2 regions of the Streptomyces sp. NPDC005483 genome follow, and region 2 is predicted to be linked to the other one. Evidence: riboswitches for the same ligand, from Rfam matches in the RefSeq annotation. Region 2 holds a riboswitch; the other holds the start of a gene.
The links. A riboswitch is a leader RNA that binds a small molecule or an ion and turns the genes downstream of it on or off. The one in region 2 is predicted to bind cyclic di-AMP.

Region 1 (7,532 bases), on a different contig from region 2:
GGGTGGAGGGGTCTCGTCGGATGGCGGGTTTGACAGTGACGGCCGCCTCCAGATCGGGACGAGCGACGACTTTGTGCAGGAGGGACATCTCCTGCGTCCTGTGGGCGTCGAAGGGTTCTGCTGTCACCATCGGTCGTTCGCCCTCCAGCCGCCTCTGGCTGGAGGGCGAACGAGTTGTCAAGTATCGCCACGACCTTGTGCGTGCCGAGAATCACGTCCGCGCAGCTCAAGCGGCGTGTTGGTACGCGTGGTCACTCCGCCGAGGCGGTCGTGTCGACGTATGTCGAGGCGAGCGATCTCCATGGGGTCGGTGCTGGATTCGGGGAGTGCGCGCAGCGGCGCGGCTGCCGGCCGGGAGCGATGGGTGCGGTGCTCGTTGTAGAACCGCTCGTACTCACTCAGGGCATGGCGCAGGTGGTGAGCGTTCCAGATGAGGGTGCGGTCGAGAAGCTCGCGGCGGAGGCTGAGCACCCATGTGGAGACGCTTTGCTGCCACCGGCCGGACGCGACAACGCCGCTGATCGCCGAAGCCCCCAACAAGACACCGGCGAGATCCGTCAATACACCAGCTCCGCCACCAGTACCTCGATCACCTGGCCGTGCGTCAGGTCCGATCCAGTTGGTCAACTGACGCACGACAGTTAAGGGCCGGGCCGTCCACACCCACTGACGGACGCTCATACCGCAGCGAGTCGCGACAAACGCGCAGATCAGGGTTGCCGTAGGGAGGACCACTGGCTAATCGCCGAATGCAACGGCGACAACGCTCCCGCCAAAGAACCGTCAAACGGTGACAGGAATGTGAGACACGAGCCCCCACGGTGAGCCATAAATCCCCTCCGACCTGGGCATTTAGCTTGATCGTTAAAATCCGCTCCTATCGAACGCCACGTACGTCCTGTACATTTTTTACAGACAGCTGTCCGCAACGAGGAGGGGTACGCCATGACCCGACCGACCGCCCGTTACGTCCTGCCCGAGTTCCACGAGCGCACGAGCTTCGGGCAGAAGACGATGGATCCGTACTCCAAGCTGCTGGAGGAGCGGATCGTCTTCCTCGGGACGCAGATCGACGACACCTCGGCGAACGACCTGATGGCGCAGTTCATGTACCTCGAGTACCAGGACCCGGACCGGGACATCGCGCTGTACATCAACTCCCCCGGCGGCTCGTTCAGCGCGATGTCGGCGATCTACGACACGATGCAGTACGTCAGTTGCGACGTGGAGACGACGTGTCTCGGGCAGGCCGGCTCCTCCGCGGCGGTGCTGCTGGCGGCGGGCACCCCGGGCAAGCGGTCCGTGCTGCCGGGTGCCCGGGTGGTGATCCACCAGCCCGGGCTGAGCGAGCCCGTGCAGGGACAGGCCAGCGATCTGGCCATCCAGGCCGCGGAGTTGATCCGGGTGCGGGGCTGCCTGGAGGAGATGCTGGTCCGGCACACCGGGCGCAGTCCCGAGCAGGTGAGCGCAGACATCGAGCGGGACAAGATCCTGGACGCGCAGGGCGCCCTGGACTACGGCCTGGCGGACGCGATCGTCCCGAGCCGCAAGTCCGCGCGCACCGCTCCGGGCGCGAGGTGAGGCCTCGATGGTGCCGGACCTGCCACCGCTGCCCGCGCTGACCCGCGCCGAGGGCGAGCTGATCGACCGTTATCTCGACGTGGTCGACCTGCTGGGCCGGATCAACCCGGCCCGGCACGAGGACACCTACGGCGGACTGCGCGCGGCGCAGGCACTGGTGAGCAGGGCGGCCGAGCTGCGCGACGCGCTGGTGCTGATGCACGGCCGGGGTGAGCGTGAACTGCACGCCGCGACGCTGGCACGGGCCCTGCGGGTCCTGGACGGAGAGCGGCGTACGGCCAGGGTCACCGTGCCGCCCGAGCCCGGCGACTGACGCACCGGCAGTGTTTCCGGACGTTCCACGGGTCTGGCGGTGCGTCCGGGGCGCGGTTGAAACGGACCAAAAGACGTACCGCCGTTTGCAGGAGGCGCGGCTCCTTTTTCGCGACCGTCCAGGTTGCGCAACGCGCGTGGTTCAGGAGGGGAATGAGGAGTTTCTGTGCTGGTCGAGGAGGCTGCGGACCCCTGGACGCCCCTTCGAGCGCTCAGGTGTCCACCCGAACGGGTGAGTGGTGAGTAACAACACAAACCCCCGGTTCCATTGGGTTTTTGGGACATCCGTGCGCCAAGATCCCTGACTGACGACAAGCCCCCGCCGCAGCGGCGGGGCGATCCGGGCGGACGCCGAGTCCTGCCGCCGCCCGGATGACCGGTCGACAGGAGTGGATCGGCAGGAGTGGAGGACCCAAGCACGACGGGTCGCCGGAACGGTCACGTCATGACCGGGCCGAGCATCCCTTGGGGTGAAGCCGCGTCAGCGGCCGGGCAACTTCGCCAGCCCGAATCCGACAGGTCATCCTTCACAGGCGGCTGACGAAGGGTTGCGCATGACTGCGCTCAATCGTGTCCCGTCGCTGATGGTCCGAGCCGGTACGGCCTCGGCCTTCGCCATCGCCGCTGTGGGCGGCTCCGTCGTGATCCCGGGCGTCGCAGCCGACGCCGCCGCCTCGACACCGGCGACGCAGGCGCTCAAGGTAGCGGCCTCCAAGAAGGGTTCGCCGTACAAGTACGGCGCCACCGGGCCCCGCCGCTTCGACTGCTCAGGGCTCACGCTGTACTCGTTCAAGAAGGCGGGCAAGAAGCTCCCGCGCACGGCGGCCCAGCAGTACAACAAGACCCGCCACATCGGCGCGGGCAGCCGCAAGGCCGGCGACCTGGTGTTCTTCCACTCGGGTTCGAACGTCTACCACGTCGGCATCTACGCCGGGAAGGGAAAGATCTGGCACGCCCCGAAGACCGGGGACGTGGTGAGGCTGCAGAAGATCTGGACGAAGAGCGTCTGGTACGGCCGGGTCAAGTGACGTCCCGAGGGGGCGGCGGCGACCTGACCTGCCACCGCCCCCTCGGGTCTCCCGGGACGCGTGACACGGGCCCAGATGGTTACCCGTGACGCCATGGCCGACCACCGCCCGTGCACCGCCCGCAACGAGACCCCGCTGGAGCGCGCCGACCGCAACTTCGGCGAGCTGCTCCAGGAACTGCGCGTGACCCAGACCGGGGTGCAGATACTCTTCGCCTTTCTGCTGACCCTGGCCTTCACCCAGCGCTTCCCGTCCCTCGACACCTTCCAGCGCGCCACGTACGTCACCACGCTGCTGCTGGCGGTCGTCGCGGCGGCCCTGTTCACCGCACCGGCGGCCCTGCACCGCTCGCTCTTCCAGCGCGGCGCCAAGGCCCGGATCGTGCAGGTCTCCTCCCGGCTCGCGACGGTCGGCATGGGGGTTCTGGTGCTCGCGTTCACGGGATCGGTGCTGCTCGTGGTGGACGTGACGACGGGCCGGGCCGGCGGAGTGGCCGCGGGCGCGGCGACCCTGCTCGTGTGCCTGGGCCTGTGGGGCCTGCTCCCCCGGCTGGTCCGGCGGGCGGGACTCGCCGAGGAACGGAAGGCGGCGCAGTCGCACTCCACGCCTGCGTCGGCGAGGCGCGAGGTGATCCCGCGAGCCACGGCCCGGCCAGGAACATCACCCCGAGAACCGTCCGCGCGCCTTCGCTGACCCCTTCGGCGCCCCGGGCCGCCCGCGGCCGGTCTGACGCCTCTCACGGCTCCTGCTGCCCCGCCGCTGTGACCGGCTCGGCCGGCACCGCCCACGGGAGTTCGATGGAGACGGTCTTACCGCCTTCCCGGGTGGGCATGACTCTCAGTCGGCCGCCGTACTCGGCGGCGAGCCAGCGGATGATCACCATCCCCCGCCCGTTGTCCTGCTGGACCGCGGCCGGCAGCCGCTTGGGGAAGCGGGGATGGCTGTCGGTGACCCCGATGCGCAGTTGTTCGTCGCGGTCCAGCTCGATGTCCACCGTGAAGGTGGGTGACTGCCCGAAGGTGTGCTGTACGGCGTTGGTGGCGAGTTCGGAGACGATGAGCCGGACGGTCTCGGCGGCGTCCGTGGTGGGCGGCAGCCCCCACTCCGCGAGTGTGCTCAGGACGTAGGTGCGGGCCGCGGAGACCGAGGCGGGTTCGCTCGGCAGAGTGACGGATGCTTCCAGGTGGTCTGCCATGGCGACGTCGTCCCTTTCCGACAGGACCGGAGTCCGACACGGTGCGGATGGTTCGAGTACGGTCCCGGACTGGTGGTTCATCGCCAGAGTGCCATCACCGGGCCTGTGACGGGTGCCGATCCACCGAGATGTGCATATATCTGTCGCTCGAAGCGGTGAACTCTGCGACGCGAGACCGTATTTGGGCGGCTCGTAAGGAGTAAGGAGTAGCGCCATGCAGCACGGCCCCGCGGTGCGCCGGCGGAAACTGGGCGCCGAACTGCGTGCGTTGCGCGCGAGTGCGGGGCTCACCAGCGGTGAAGCGGCCCGGCTCGTGGGCTGGCACCAGTCGAAGGTGAGCCGCATCGAGACCGGTGCCAGCGGGGTGAAACCGGCCGATGTGCGGTTACTTCTCGACGCCTATCGCGTGGGGGACGCGAATCTGCGGGAGCTGTTGCTGGTATTGGCGGGCTCCGACGAGAACGGCGGCCGGCACCACTGGTGGCACGCGTACCGCGGCGTCCTGCCGCCGACGTACCGGGACTTCATCAGTCTGGAGGCCCAGGCGAGCGCGATGCGCACGCTGGAGACCTCGGTCGTGCCGGGGCTGCTCCAGACGCCCGAGTACGCCCGCGCGGTGACCCGGGCCGCGGTGGAGGGTCTCGACGACGAACGTCTCGACGCCCTGGTCGAGGTCCGACTGGCCCGCCAGGACATCCTTCGCGCGCAGCCGCCTCTGAAGTTGAGCGCCGTCCTGGACGAGGCGGTGTTGCGGCGGGAGGTCGGCGGCCCCGAGGTGATGGCCCGGCAGCTGGAGAGACTTCTGGAGGCGGCACGGCTGCCTCAGGTGCGGTTGCAGGTGCTGCCGTTCACTGCCGGGGCGCATGTGGGTATCACGGGGCCTTTCGTAATCTTCTCATTTCCGCGCACTTCTGATCTGGATGTGGTTGTTCTCGACCACTTGACGAGTAGCCTCTATCTCGAGCGGAAAGAAGACCTCCAGGCCTACACCGAGGCCTTCAACACCCTTCGGATCCACGCCCTTTCGCCCGAGGACTCGTTGGATTACCTCGCCGGGATGGGTGACGGCGCGTAAGGAGGCACCATGTCTGCCCTGCCTCGGAACGTAACCTCCAGTACCCGATTGCCCGAAGTGCGCTGGCTGCGCAGCAGCTACAGCACCGGGGCGAACAACTGCGTCGAGACGGCGAGGCCGTCGGCCGGGCCATGGGCCGGGCTGCTCGCCGTACGCGACTCCAAGAACCCGGACGGACCCGCGCTGCTCTTCTCCCCCGAGAGCTGGGCGGGCTTCACCCGCGCGTTCTGACCGCTTCAGTCCGTCCGGCGCACGGCCGTGTCACGCCGACTCATGGTCGTGTTCCGCCGATCACACGTACAGCGCGTTCGATCTGTTCCTCGGAGAGGTCCGCGCGGGCGGTCAGCCTGAGCCGGGAGATCCCGTCGGGCACGGAAGGGGGCCGGAAACAGCCCACGAAGAGCCCGGCGGCACGGCAGTCGGCCGCCCACTGAAGGGCCTCCTCCGGGGACGGTGCGCGCACCGAGACCACCGCGGCGTCCGGACGCACCGCTTCCAGACCCGCGGCGGTCAGGCGTGCGTGCAGTCCGGTCGCCACCTCTCGCGCGCGTGCGGCCCGCTCGGGCTCACGGCCGAGCAGCCGCAGGGCCGCCAGGGCGGCTCCCGCCGACGCGGGGGCCAGACCGGTGTCGAAGATGAACGTCCGTGCCGCGTTGACCAGGTGTTCGATAACCCGTGCGGGGCCGAGGACGGCGCCGCCCTGGCTGCCGAGCGACTTGGACAGCGTGACCGTGACGACCACGTCGTCGGCGCCCGCGAGTCCGGCCGCGTGCGGGGCCCCGCGGCCGCCGGCGCCGAGCACCCCCAGGCCGTGGGCGTCGTCGACGACCAGGCCCGCGCCGTGCTCCCGGCATGCCTCGGCGAGGCCGGCCAGCGGCGCCGCGTCGCCGTCGACCGAGAAGACCGTGTCGGAGACGGCGAGGGCGGGCCCGTCGTGTGTGCCGAGCGCCTTGCGCACCGCGTCCGGGTCGGCGTGCGCGACGACCTGGGTCGTACCGCGGGCCAGTCGGCAGCCGTCGATGAGGGAGGCGTGGTTGCCCGCGTCGGAGACGATCAGCGTGCCGTGCGGCGCGAGCGCGGTGACGGCGGCCAGGTTCGCCGCGTAGCCGGAGGAGAAGACGAGCGCCGCCTCGAAGCCGCAGAAGTCGGCCAGTTCGCGCTCGAGTTCGGCGTGCAGCTCGGTGGTGCCGGTGACGAGCCGGGACCCGGTCGCGCCGCCGCCCCAGGTCCGCGCGGCCGCCGCGGCGCCCGCCACGACCTCGGGATGACGGGCGAGGCCCAGGTAGTCGTTGCTCGCGAGATCCAGCAGCGGCGACTCGGCCGGACGCGGCCGCAGCGTCCGTACGAGCCCGGCCTCCCGGCGGGCCGCCGCCTGCTCGTCGATCCAGCCGAACGCCATGGGTCCTCCGGGGCTTTTGTAGACAACGGACAGACCCTAGCGGCAGCAAACGCTACCCACGGTGTGGCAATACCCACACGTCGAAGCGGGTGAGTTGTTCGATCCCTACCTTGGCCCGAGGCGGGTCCGTAGGACAGGATCGGCTCTCATGGACCTGCTGAACACGCTGGTGGACAAGGGGCTTCGGCGCGAGCTGCCGACCCGCGAGGAGGCGCTGGCCGTGCTGGCGACCTCCGACGACGACCTGCTCGACGTGGTGGCCGCGGCCGGAAAGGTGCGCCGGCACTGGTTCGGACGCCGGGTGAAACTCAACTATCTCGTCAACCTGAAGTCCGGGCTGTGCCCCGAGGACTGCTCCTACTGTTCCCAGCGGCTCGGCGCCGACACCGGCATCCTGAAGTACACCTGGCTCAAGCCCGACCAGGCTTCCCAGGCCGCCGCGGCCGGTCTCGCGGGCGGCGCCAAGCGGGTCTGCCTGGTGGCGTCGGGGCGTGGTCCCACCGACCGTGACGTGGACCGGGTCGCGGGCACCATCAAGGCCATCAAGGAGCAGAACGAGGGCGTCGAGGTGTGCGCCTGCCTCGGTCTCCTCTCCGACGGCCAGGCCGAGCGGCTGCGCGAGGCGGGCGCGGACGCCTACAACCACAACCTCAACACCTCCGAGTCGACCTACGGCGACATCACCACCACCCACACCTACGCCGACCGGGTCGACACCGTGAACAAGGCGCACGCGGCCGGCCTGTCCGCCTGCTCGGGCCTGATCGCGGGCATGGGCGAGAGCGACGAGGACCTGGTCGACGTCGTCTACTCGCTGCGCGAGCTGGACCCCGACTCGGTTCCCGTCAACTTCCTGATCCCGGTCGAGGGCACCCCGCTGGCCAAGGAGTGGAACCTCACCCCGCAGCGCTGCCTGCGCATCCTGGCCATGGTCCGCTTCGT
Region 2 (7,532 bases):
AGCGAGCAGAGCGCGTAGCGGGACGGAGCAGAGCGCGTAGCAGGGACGGAAACGCGCGGGGCGGATGATCGTACGATCACTCCGCCACCTCTGGCCTGTGGACAACCTGATCGCCCCGTCGGCACGGTGCGTTAGCTTCGAACTGTGAACGCAACCGGCTTCGAGCCCGCCCCCGACCAGGACCCCGACACGGCGTCCGCCCCCGGCCGCATCGTCCTGCTCACCACCAGCCACCGCGTCGCCCCCGGCCTGCTGTCCTGGCCCGCCTGGCAGGCGCTGCACGCCGCCGACCGTGTTCTGTGCGCGGACGGCGCCCGCCCCCAGCTGCCGTATCTGCGGGAGGCGGGAACAGCGGTCGACGAGACGTCCCCGACCGCGGAGGAACTGGTCGCGGCGTGCGCGGGCGGGCGCACGGTGGTCGTCGTGGCCACGGGCGAGGGCGAGCCGGCCCTCACGGACGGTCTGGCCCGCCTCGCCGGATCAGGACGCCTGCAGATGCCCGACCTGGAGCTGCTGCCCGCCTCCTACGACCTGCCCGGCGCCCGGCTCCTCGACCTCGTCCAGGTCATGGACCGCATCCGCGCCGAGTGCCCGTGGTCCTCCCAGCAGACCCACAAGGGCCTCGCGAAGTACGGCATCGAGGAGGCGTACGAACTCGTCGAAGCCATCGAGGAGGGCGACCGCGACGAACTCCGTGAGGAACTCGGGGACGTCCTGCTCCAGGTGATCTTCCACTCGCGGATCGCCGAGGAGGACCCGGACACCCCCTTCTCCATCGACGACGTCGCCGGCGGCATCGTCGCCAAGCTCATCCACCGCCACCCCCACGTGTTCGGCGACGAGACGGCCACCACCCCCGAGGAGGTCAAGGCCCACTGGCTGCGCACCAAGGCGATAGAGAAACAGCGCACCTCGGTCACCGAAGGCATCCCCCTCGGCCAGCCCGGCCTCGCCCTCGCCGCCAAGCTGGCGTCACGGGTGCGGACGGCGGGCCTGGAAGTACCCCTGCCCCAGAGCGAGGGCATTGGCTACGAACTGCTGGCCCTGGCCGCACGCGCCGAGGCGGAGGGCGTCGACCCGGAGACGGCCCTGAGAGCGGCGGCGCGGGCTTACCGGGATGCGATCCGGGAGATCGAGGGCTGAGGCACGCCGGTCGGGTGGGGGAGGGGCCCGGGATGGTGGGGGGAGGGAGGGCCCCCGGCACGTCCCGGAGACATGGTGCCGAAAGGCAAGCCCCACCCCTCCGGATACCGTCAAGGAGTGACCGACCAGCCCCCCGCCACCCCCGCCACCGAACTCTCCGCCACCGAGCCCCCCACGCCCCCCGCTCCCGACCTCTTCACCTGGGAGTTCGCCACCGACCCCTACCCCGCCTACGCCTGGCTCCGCGAGCACGCCCCCGTGCACAGGACCCGGTTGCCCAGTGGGGTGGAGGCCTGGCTGGTCACCCGCTACGTCGACGCCAAGCAGGCCCTGGCCGACCAGCGGCTGAGCAAGAACCCCGCGCACCACGACGAGCCCGCGCACGCCAAGGGCAAGACCGGTATCCCGGGGGAGCGCAAGGCGGAGCTGATGACGCATCTGCTGAACATCGACCCGCCGGACCACACCAGGCTCCGACGGCTCGTCAGCAAGGCGTTCACGCCGAGGAGGGTCGCCGAGTTCGCGCCCCGTGTGCAGGAGTTGACCGACCGTCTCATCGACGGGTTCGCGGCCACCGGCACCGCCGACCTCATCCACGAGTTCGCCTTCCCGCTCCCCATCTACGCGATCTGCGACCTGCTCGGCGTCCCCCGGGAGGACCAGGACGACTTCCGGGACTGGGCGGGCATGATGATCCGACACGGCGGGGGGCCGCGGGGCGGGGTCGCGCGGTCCGTGAAGAAGATGCGCGGCTATCTCGCCGAACTCATCCACCGCAAGCGGGAAGCGCTGTCCGATGAGCCCGCCCCCGGCGAGGACCTCATCTCCGGGCTCATCCGCGCCTCCGACCACGGTGAGCACCTCACCGAGAACGAGGCCGCGGCCATGGCCTTCATCCTGCTGTTCGCGGGTTTCGAGACCACCGTCAATCTGATCGGAAACGGTACGTACGCCCTCCTCACGCACCCCGAGCAGCGGAACCGGCTCCAGGAGTCCCTGGCCCGGCAGGAAAAGGGTCTCCTGGAGACCGGCGTGGAGGAACTCCTGCGCTTCGACGGCCCGGTGGAACTGGCCACCTGGCGGTTCGCCACCGAAGCCCTGCGGATCGGCGGGCAGGACATCGCGGCCGGGGACCCGGTGCTGGTCGTCCTCGCCGCCGCGGACCGGGATCCGGAGCGGTTCGCCGACCCCGATGTGCTCGACCTGTCCCGCCGTGACAATCAGCACCTCGGATACGGCCACGGCATCCACTACTGCCTCGGTGCCCCGCTCGCCCGCCTGGAGGGCCAGACCGCGCTCGCCACTCTCCTCACCCGCCTGCCGGACCTCCAACTCGCGGGGGATTCGGTCGATTTGCGCTGGCGTGGGGGGCTCATCATGCGTGGACTGCGCACTTTGCCCGTGGAGTTCACGCCCGTCCGGTAATCGACCGAGGGGTCCGGCCTATCCCCGTGCGAGGCCGGATAAACATGACGCGCCCTCAAGTATGTGATCTTCACGTGATCTACGCGGCATTAACTTGTGACAAGTGATCGAACCCCTATACGTTCACGGACCAGCGCGGTGCCCCGTACCACCCGCCGCGCTGGTACTTGCTGTCTCGCGAAAGGCCCCTCCATGCTCTCCGGGAACGGTCGTCACCGTCGCCCCCGTCAGGCTCCGGCTCTCCTTGTGGCAGCCGGTGTGACGGGATCCGCCATCGCGATCCCACTGCTCGGAGCGACCGGAGCGAGCGCCGCCACCGGCACCACCTGGGACCACGTCGCGGAGTGCGAGAGCGGCGGCTCCTGGAGCGCGAACGACGGCAACGGCTACTACGGCGGCCTCCAGATGTCCCAGGAGAACTGGGAGAAGTACGGCGGACTCGAGTACGCCGAGACCGCGGACCTGGCCAGCCGCAACCAGCAGATAGCCGTGGCCGAGAAGCTCCTCGCGGACCAGGGCATCGCCGCGTGGCCGACCTGCGGTCTGCTCAGCGGTCTCAGCAAGGACTCGAGCTCGGCCGACGTCGACACGGGCCTGGGGAGCGGTACACCCTCCGCTTCGGCGTCCGGCTCGTCGGAATCGTCTGGTTCGTCCGGTTCCTCCAATTCGTCGGGCTCCGAGGAGTCTTCCGGTCTGCTCGACGCGCTGGACGGTTCGTCCGCGACGCCCTCGCCGTCGGCCACCCCCTCCGGCAAGGGTGCCGGTTCCGCCAAGCCGGACAAAAAGAACTCTTCGGAATCCAGCGACTCCGCCACGAAGGACGCGCAAGCCTCCGACAGCTCGCCCGTGGTGAGCCCGGAAGGGGACGAAGTGGACAAGTCGTGGCAGGAGGGCAGCTCTTCGGCCCTCGTGGACGTCGGCGCCCTCGGTTCCGGCAAGCACCGCGGCGACAGCGCCGAGGAGGTTGCGACGAAGAGCACAGCCTCCTCCGCGGGCGGCCGGCACGCCGCCGCCACCTACGTCGTCCAGGAGGGCGACTCCCTCGCCTCCATCGCCGACTCCCTTGGCCTCGACGGCGGATGGCGTGCCCTCTATGCCGAGAACAAGGACCGCATCGGGGTCGACCCCAGCAACATCACCGCCGGTCAGACGCTCGACACAGGGGCTGAATAGGGCTGAAAAGCCCAGAAAAACAGCGGGAGTTCACGTCACACTTCGCACCGAATGTCCACTTTGGTGAAAGTGTGGGATGAGTCTCAGAAGCCCTGATCGTCTTTGAAATTCCGCCGAGCGCATGTCTACGGTCGTGACCGCTCGGCAACCCGAGCCCCGTCTGTCGCAACGCCGAATCCTGCCAGCGGCCGTACGGGAACAGTCGTCGCGTCAAGCGCCGTAGGCAGGAGCGGGGGACCCAAGGTAAGTGCCGGGCCCAGCAGTTCACGCTGGACCGGCTTGGGGTTAAGCCGCGCACCGCAGGGTGCGCGACCGGGCAACTCAACCGGCCCGAACCCGACAGCTCACCTCGCAGGCGTCGGTGAGGGGATCCACCATGCTGTTTTCCGGCAAGGGCAAGCACCGCCGTCCGTCCAAGGCCACCCGCGCCGCCGCGCTCGCCGGCGTCACCGGTGTCGCCATCGCCGCCCCGCTGATGGCGGCCGGCAACGCCTCCGCCGCGACCGCCTCCGAGTGGGACACCGTCGCCCAGTGCGAGTCCGGCGGCAACTGGTCCATCAACACCGGTAACGGCTACTACGGCGGCCTGCAGTTCTCGGCCTCCACCTGGGCCGCGTACGGCGGCACGCAGTACGCCGCGCAGGCCAACCAGGCCAGCAAGTCGCAGCAGATCGCCGTCGCCGAGAAGGTCCTCGCCTCCCAGGGCAAGGGTGCCTGGCCGGTCTGCGGCACGGGCCTGTCCAGCGCCGGCTACAACGGCGGCAGCTCGTCCTCCTCCAGCTCGAACTCCAGCTCCTCGAACTCGGGCACCAGCAGCCGCTCGACCGACGAGCAGAGCGCCTCGCGTTCCACCGACCGTCCGGCGGCCAAGAAGACCGTCACCACCCCGACCGGCAAGAAGGTCAAGAAGGGTGACGGCGAGTACAAGGTCGTCAAGGGTGACACCCTCAGCTCGATCGCCGAGAAGCACAAGGTCAAGGGCGGCTGGCAGAAGCTGTTCAAGCTGAACAAGGACATCATCGACGACGCCGACTTCATCTTCCCGGGCCAGCAGCTGCACCTGAAGTAACCCCCAGCTGAACCACAGGGCCCTCACAGCCGTGTCCTTCAGGATGAAGGCCACGTGAGGGTCACCCCCCGTCCCCACGGGCTCCCCGCTCCGGTGCGTGTTCCCCCGTACGCACCAGGGCGGGGTTTTTCATGCGCCGGTGCGGGGACGTCTTTGTTCAGTTCAGAAACAATTTACTCTCGGTTCTGTCCATGGGTCGGTACATACGGTGGCCGATCCCCCGGAGCCGGTTAGGCTCGGTCTCGCAGAACCCACCGCGGTCCCGGCGGACCGTGTCACACCCCAAGAAGGAGATGCTCGTGCCGTCCATCGACGTCGTCGTAGCCCGGGAAATCCTGGACTCCCGAGGCAACCCCACGGTCGAGGTCGAGGTCGGCCTCGACGACGGCAGCACGGGTCGTGCCGCCGTCCCCTCCGGCGCCTCCACGGGCGCCTTCGAGGCCATCGAGCTCCGCGACGGTGACCCGAACCGCTACCAGGGCAAGGGTGTCGAGAAGGCCGTTCTGGCCGTCATCGAGCAGATCGGCCCGGAGCTGGTCGGCTACGACGCCACCGAGCAGCGCCTGATCGACCAGGCGATGTTCGACCTGGACGCCACCGACAACAAGGGCTCGCTCGGCGCCAACGCCATCCTCGGCGTCTCCCTCGCCGTCGCCCACGCCGCCTCCGAGGCCAGCGACCTCCCGCTCTTCCGCTACCTGGGCGGCCCGAACGCGCACCTGCTGCCGGTGCCGATGATGAACATCCTGAACGGCGGCTCGCACGCCGACTCCAACGTGGACATCCAGGAGTTCATGATCGCCCCGATCGGCGCGGAGTCCTTCTCCGAGGCGCTGCGCTGGGGCACCGAGGTCTACCACACCCTCAAGAAGGTCCTGAAGAGCAAGGGCCTGTCCACCGGCCTCGGCGACGAGGGCGGCTTCGCGCCGAACCTCGAGTCCAACCGCGCCGCCCTGGACCTCATCCTCGAGGCGATCAAGGAAGCCGGTTACATCCCCGGCGAGCAGGTCGCCCTGGCGCTCGACGTCGCCGCCTCCGAGTTCTACAAGGACGGCAAGTACCAGTTCGAGGGCAAGGACCGCTCGGCCGCCGAGATGACGGAGTACTACGAGGAGCTCGTGGCGGCCTACCCGCTCGTCTCCATCGAGGACCCGCTGTTCGAGGACGACTGGGCCGGCTGGAAGGTCCTCACCGACAAGCTGGGCGACAAGGTCCAGATCGTCGGCGACGACCTGTTCGTCACCAACCCGGAGCGTCTGGCCCGCGGTATCGAGGAGGGCGCCGCCAACGCGCTGCTCGTCAAGGTGAACCAGATCGGCTCGCTCACCGAGACTCTCGACGCCGTCGAGCTCGCCCAGCGCAGCGGCTTCAAGTGCATGATGTCCCACCGCTCCGGCGAGACCGAGGACGTCACCATCGCCGACCTGGCCGTCGCCACCAACTGCGGCCAGATCAAGACCGGCGCCCCGGCCCGCTCCGAGCGCGTCGCCAAGTACAACCAGCTCCTGCGCATCGAGGAGATCCTCGACGACGCCGCGGTGTACGCCGGCCGCAGCGCGTTCCCGCGCTTCAAGGGCTGAGCAGCGACAAGGGCTGACCCCACCAGGGTCAATCCTGAGCCAGTCGTACGTACGTCCCCGTACCGGTCCCGTACCGTGTGCGGGGACGTACGCACGTAGAAGGGGAGGCGGCGAGCCGATGGCCGTGAAGGACCGGGACCGTTTCTCCACCACGACCAGGATCAGGCTGCTCGGTGAGCAGACCGCGGCCCGGGTCTACCGCTCCCAGACCAAACGGCAGGCCCGCCGCTCCCGGCTGACCGGCCGGGCCGCACTGCTCGCCCTCGTGCTGTGCACGCTGGTGGTGGCGCTGGCGTACCCGATAAGGCAGTACGTCTCCCAGCGCGCCGAGATCGCCGATCTCCAGCGGGAGAAGGCGCGGGCCGCCGAGCGGGTCGAGAAGCTGCGCGACCTCAAGGCGCGTTGGCAGGACGACGCGTACGCGGAGCAGCAGATCCGGCAGCGGCTGCACTACGTGATGCCGGGCGAGACGGGCTTCATCGTCGTCGACCCCGACGCGGCGAGGAAGTCCCGCCTCGACCTGCGCGCGGCCGACCGCCCCTGGTACGCGAACGTCTGGGACGGGGTCGACAAGTCCGACGCCTCCGACCAGTGAACCGACCTCAAGACCTCAAGACCCAGAGAAAGACAGGCATGGAAACGCCTCCGCCCTCCACCCCGCGCACCGAGCCCACCGACGCGGACGTCGAGGCCTTCAAGCAGCAGCTCGGGCGGCCGCCGCGCGGGCTGCGGGCGATCGCGCACCGGTGCCCGTGCGGGCAGCCGGACGTCGTGGAGACCGCGCCCCGGCTGCCGGACGGCACGCCCTTCCCGACGACGTACTACCTGACGTGCCCGCGCGCCGCCTCCGCGATCGGCACGCTGGAGGCGAACGGCGTCATGAAGGAGATGACGGAGCGGCTGCAGACCGACCCGGAGCTCGCGGCCGCGTACCGGGCCGCGCACGAGGACTACCTCGCGCGCCGGGACGCCATCGAGGTCCTGGAGGGCTTCCCGAGCGCGGGCGGCATGCCGGACCGGGTGAAGTGCCTGCACGTCCTGGTCGGCCACTCGCTGGCCGCCGGACCGGGCGTCAACCCGCTGGGCGACGAGGCGATCGCGATGCTGCCGGAGTGGTGGCGCAAGGGCGCGTGCGTGACCCT

Region 1: linked by a shared signal. The riboswitch ahead of ABZT06_RS44010 (C40 family peptidase) and the one ahead of ABZT06_RS28895 (transglycosylase family protein) in region 2 are both predicted to bind cyclic di-AMP.

What each region holds. Positions count from the first base shown of each region.
Region 1 is NZ_JBEXEA010000044.1:52,255-59,786, reverse strand. It holds gene ABZT06_RS44030 (hypothetical protein) at 1-130, opposite strand, end outside; gene ABZT06_RS44025 (hypothetical protein) at 178-561, opposite strand; gene ABZT06_RS44020 (ATP-dependent Clp protease proteolytic subunit) at 946-1,581, shown strand; gene ABZT06_RS44015 (hypothetical protein) at 1,589-1,894, shown strand; cyclic di-AMP (ydaO/yuaA leader) riboswitch at 2,233-2,444, shown strand; gene ABZT06_RS44010 (C40 family peptidase) at 2,448-2,921, shown strand; gene ABZT06_RS44005 (DUF6328 family protein) at 3,015-3,614, shown strand; gene ABZT06_RS44000 (ATP-binding protein) at 3,658-4,116, opposite strand; gene ABZT06_RS43995 (helix-turn-helix transcriptional regulator) at 4,331-5,191, shown strand; gene ABZT06_RS43990 (DUF397 domain-containing protein) at 5,201-5,422, shown strand; gene ABZT06_RS43985 (8-amino-7-oxononanoate synthase) at 5,463-6,590, opposite strand; gene bioB (biotin synthase BioB) at 6,739-7,532, shown strand, end outside.
Region 2 is NZ_JBEXEA010000016.1:131,260-138,791, forward strand. It holds gene ABZT06_RS28875 (SurA N-terminal domain-containing protein) at 1-18, shown strand, start outside; gene ABZT06_RS28880 (nucleoside triphosphate pyrophosphohydrolase) at 145-1,143, shown strand; gene ABZT06_RS28885 (cytochrome P450) at 1,261-2,568, shown strand; gene ABZT06_RS28890 (transglycosylase family protein) at 2,761-3,741, shown strand; cyclic di-AMP (ydaO/yuaA leader) riboswitch at 3,947-4,114, shown strand; gene ABZT06_RS28895 (transglycosylase family protein) at 4,118-4,810, shown strand; gene eno (phosphopyruvate hydratase) at 5,104-6,390, shown strand; gene ABZT06_RS28905 (septum formation initiator family protein) at 6,509-6,985, shown strand; gene ABZT06_RS28910 (DUF501 domain-containing protein) at 7,024-7,532, shown strand, end outside.